2 regions of the Streptomyces sp. NPDC057424 genome follow, and region 2 is predicted to be linked to the other one. Evidence: riboswitches for the same ligand, from Rfam matches in the RefSeq annotation. Region 2 holds a riboswitch; the other holds the start of a gene.
The links. Region 2 has a riboswitch for cobalamin ahead of ACFU3E_RS27590 (ABC transporter substrate-binding protein). Riboswitches for the same ligand answer to the same signal wherever they lie in the genome.

Region 1: it holds a riboswitch for cobalamin, as region 2 does, so the genes downstream of both, ACFU3E_RS13730 (cobalamin biosynthesis protein) here and ACFU3E_RS27590 (ABC transporter substrate-binding protein) in region 2, are expected to answer to the same signal.

The regions. Positions count from the first base shown of each region.
Region 1 covers NZ_JBHVCP010000013.1:26,385-28,577, reverse strand. Annotated here, with positions in the region: gene ACFU3E_RS13735 (cobyric acid synthase) at 1-132, opposite strand, end outside; gene ACFU3E_RS13730 (cobalamin biosynthesis protein) at 134-1,069, opposite strand; cobalamin riboswitch at 1,169-1,327, opposite strand; gene ACFU3E_RS13725 (hypothetical protein) at 1,445-1,666, opposite strand; gene ACFU3E_RS13720 (anion permease) at 1,701-2,193, opposite strand, start outside.
Region 2 covers NZ_JBHVCP010000042.1:12,881-15,073, forward strand. Annotated here, with positions in the region: gene ACFU3E_RS27585 (FecCD family ABC transporter permease) at 1-86, opposite strand, end outside; gene ACFU3E_RS27590 (ABC transporter substrate-binding protein) at 83-1,099, opposite strand; cobalamin riboswitch at 1,168-1,356, opposite strand; gene ACFU3E_RS27595 (CoA-binding protein) at 1,437-1,865, shown strand; gene ACFU3E_RS27600 (4-hydroxybenzoate 3-monooxygenase) at 2,002-2,193, shown strand, end outside.

The sequences.
Region 1 (2,193 bases), on a different contig from region 2:
CAGGGACATGTTCTGCGCCTTGAAGGGCGCGACCTTGACGCCCTGCCGCACCAGCCACCGGCAGATCCCGGCGGTCACGACGCTCTTGCCGGCGTCGGAGGTGGTACCGGCGACGAGAAGCCCACCGCTCATGTCATTTCCCCCTCTTCAGCAACCGCGCACCGGCGCACGCCCCGAGCGCGAGCCAGGTGACGCGCCTCGACAGCCGCACGGCCCGTGCGACGTCGTGCGTACCGACGGCACGCCCCTGTGTGTTCAGCACGGGCCGGTGCTCCACCCGCCCGCCGTACGAGAGCGTCCCGCCGAGCCGCACCCCGAGGGCCCCCGCGAACGAGGCCTCCACAGGACCGGCGTTGGGACTCGGATGCTTCGCCGCATCGGCCCGCCAGGCCCGCACGGCCCCCCGCGGATCCGGCCCGGCCAGCGCGGCGAGCACGGCGGTCAGCCGCGCGCCGGGCCACCCCGCGACATCGTCCAGCCGCGCGGAGGCCCACCCGTACCGGCGGTAGCGGGCCGACTTGTGCCCGACCATGGCGTCCAGGGTGTTGACGGCCCGGAACCCGAGCAGCCCCGGCACCCCGCCGACGGCTCCCCACACCAGCGCCCCCACCACCGCGTCGGAGGTGTTCTCGGCGACGGACTCGACCACGGCCCGGGCCATACCGTCGGCATCGAGGGCCTGCGGGTCCCGCCCGCACAGATGCGGCAGCCGGGCCCGGGCCGCCTCGACGTCCCCGGCCTCCAGGGCACGCCCGATGGCCTGCGCCTCCCGGGCGAGTGAAGTCCCCCCGACGACAGCCCAGGTCGCGGCCGCGGTCAGCGCGGCGGAGGAGGCGGTGGACGTCCGCACGGCACGCGCGGCGACGGACCCGAGGGCGACGGCCCCTCCCGTGCACACGGCGGTGTGCAGCGTGCCCCACCCGCGGTGGTCCCGCCACAACACCCGTTCCACGGCACCCGCGGCCCGTCCGAACGCGGCGACCGGATGCCCCCGGCGAGGATCACCGAGCAGCAGGTCACCGATCAGACCGGCGGCGGCGCCGTACGCGAAGACGCGACCGGCACCCATGGGCTCAGCCGGCCAGGAGGGCAGGCAGGGGTGGGGTGTTGAACCTCGATCGGCAGCCGCGCATGGCGATATGTGTCCTCACTCAGGGTGTCCACGCCCTGGTTCGACGAGACCGGCGGTGAGAGTTCCTGGCTCCCGGGGATTGCTACCCCGGTGACAGTGGCGGGACCGCGCCGGACTCGCACCGGCTTCCTCTCCTGCCGCCGTACTGGCTCCGGCAGTCCACCACGGCCGGGAACCGCCGTCAACTTGCCGTTGACCTGCGAGGGGAGAGTGTGGAGAACCCCACATCGCCCCCTTCGGTACACACGGCGACCGGGCGGCACGGGACCCAAGTCCCGTGCCGCCCGGCGGACACGACGTGCGATCGGGCCCTCAGGCCACGATCAGATAGATCCCGTACCCGACAGCCGCCGCACACGCCGCGAAGCACGCGTACGCGCCGGTGACCGCGAGCCCGGCGGACCCGCCTTCCGCCACCGCCCGCTCGCGGCGGGACAGGCCGGTGATGCCGAGGGTGAACAGGCCGACGAGGGCCACGGTGACCACGAGGCTGATGCCGAAGACGGAGCCGAGGGACGCCCAGTCGATCTTCATATCGGAGACTCTTCCTTGTTACCGGTCGGCGGGGTCAGACCGTGGTGGTCGTCGAGGGAGTCCGCTCGGCGGCGGCCTGGGCCGGGAACGACGGTACCGGCTCCTCCGTCGCCGTGCCGGCCGGCGGCGGCGTCACCGCGGCCATCGCCGTGGTCACCACACCGGCGGGCTCAGCCTCGTCGGTGTCGTTGACGTTGGTGTGGTCGACGACCTCACGCCGGGACAGCTTCCAGATCGCCGCGCTGGAGGCGACCAGGAAGACGGCCACCACGGCGGTGCCCCAGTCGCCGAAGCCGGTGATGTACTCGGCGATCGCGGCCACCAGTGCGGCCGCCGGCAGCGTCAGACCCCACGCGACGAACATCCGCGTCGCGGTCGACCAGCGGACGACACCGCCCTTGCGGCCGAGCCCCGCGCCCATCACCGAGCCGGACACGGAGTGGGTGGTGGACAGGGAGAAGCCGAGGTGGGAGGAGGCCAGGATGACCGTGGCCGCGCTGGTCTGGGCGGCGAAGCCCTGCTGCGGC
Region 2 (2,193 bases):
AGCGCGGCGGTCCCGGCCGTGCCCAGGGCGAGTCCGGCCCTGCGGCGAGGCCTGGCCCCGGCACCCGGCACGCCTTGGGCGGTCACTTCACCAGCCCGGACCGGCGCAGCCCGGCGGCCACCTGCTCCACGCCCTCGACGGTGCGGATGGTCGGGTTCATGGCCTGCCCGCTGAGCAGCACGTACCGCTTGTGACGGACCGCGTCCATGTTCCTGGTGACGGGGTTGGACTCCAGGAAGGCGATCTTCTTCGCGGCCGACTCGGCGGTCTGCGACCTGCGGGTGAGGTCGCCGATGACGAGGACGTCGGGGTCACGGTCGGCGACCGTCTCCCAGTTGACCTGCGGCCACTCCTCGTGTGTGTCGTCGAAGACGTTCTTCGCGCCGAGGGCCCGGGTGATGATGCCGGGAGCTCCGCAACAGCCCGCCAGGTACGGCGACTCGGAGTTCGCGAACCAGTAGAGGAGGGTGACGTCGGAGGCGTCGATGCCGGCCGTGGCCTTCTCCATGCGCTGCCGGAGGGAGGCCACGAGCTTGTCGCCCCGTTCCTGCACCCCGAACACGGTCGCGAGGTCCCGGACTTCGCCGTAGACGGTGTCGATGCCCAGGGCCTTGTCGCGTGCGCCGTCGCCGCCGCCCGAGTTGTCCTTGCCGGCGCAGTCGGACGGTGAGACGTAGGTGGGGACGCCGAGCTTCCCGAACTGCTCGCGGGTGGCGACGCCGCCCTTGCCGAGGGTGGAGACGAAGGACGCGGCGACGAAGTCGGGCTCGGTGTCCAGGACGCGCTCGAAGGACGGGGTGTTGTCGGCGATGCGAGGGACCTTCGCGTCGGCCTTCTCCAGCCCCTTCATCACGGGGTCGGTCCAGGTGGCCGTGCCCGCGAGGCGGTCGGCCAGGCCGAGGGAGAGCAGGATCTCGGTGGTGCCCTGGTTGAGGGACACGGCATGCTGCGGCGCTGCGGCGACGCGGACCTCGTGGCCGCAGTTGGTGAGCGTGACGGCGGGCTTGGCGTCGGTGGACCCGGCGCCGCCGCAGCCGGTCAGGAGCAGGGAGCCGGCCGCGAGCAGGACGGCGGCACGGGCGGGTCGGGCGAGGGGCACGGGAACCAGTCCTCAGTCGTCGAGGGCTCGATCGCGGAGCCCGGTCGTACGGTGCTCCCCCGCCGCGTGCGGCCGCGGGGGCCGCCAGCAGGTCTTCGGACTCGGGTTCACCCGGTGCGGGACGCCTTCCCGGACGACCTGTGTCGTCCAGTGGCCGAGGCCCCGCCCGTCCCCCTCACCGCTGCGCGTCAGTTCCGGATTCGCACCGGATTCCCTGACCCACGTACATGGGTTCGACTGGCCTCGGCAAGCTATCACGGAGGCGCCCGGGAATCACGGCGCACCGGGTTTCGTTGCCGGGAGAGCAGTTCGTCCGCGACGTGCGAGGAGGCCGCCGGTGTACGGCGACGAGGCAACGGTCCGCAGGATCCTCACCGAGCTCGGCGACACCTGGGCCGTGGTGGGCCTGTCGTCGAACCGGCAGCGGGCGGCGTACGGCGTCGCCGCCGTGCTCCAGCGCTTCGGCAAGCGCGTCGTGCCGGTGCATCCGAAGGCGGAGGCGGTGCACGGGGAGCAGGGGTACGCGAGCCTGGCGGACATCCCCTTCGACGTGGACGTCGTCGACGTGTTCGTGAACAGCGACCTCGCCGGGGCGGTCGCGGACGAGGCGGTCGCCAGGGGCGCGAAGGCCGTCTGGTTCCAGCTCGGGGTCATCGACGACGCGGCGTACGACCGGACCCGCGCGGCGGGCCTGGAGATGGTGATGGACCGCTGCCCGGCGTTCGAGATCCCACGACTGTCCCCTCACCGAGTACAGGATTCCTGAAGCGTTTCCCAGGAAGCATCCGCGCCCGGTCAAGGCCGCACGACGCGTCTTCTTCCGCCGGCTGACCGATTCCCGACCTGAGTCCTCTTGCTCGCTCGGAGGTGCCCGTCCACCGACCGGCCTCCATACTGTGCGCATGACCCACGCCGCTCCGCCCGGGAACTCCGGCGCCCCGCAACACTTCCCGGTCGTCGTCGTGGGCGCCGGTCCCGCAGGTCTGACCGTCGGCAACATCCTGCGGGCCGCGTCCGTGGACTGCCTGGTGCTGGAGACCGAGACCCGGGAGATCATCGAACAGCGGCCCCGGGCCGGGGTCATCGAGGAGTGG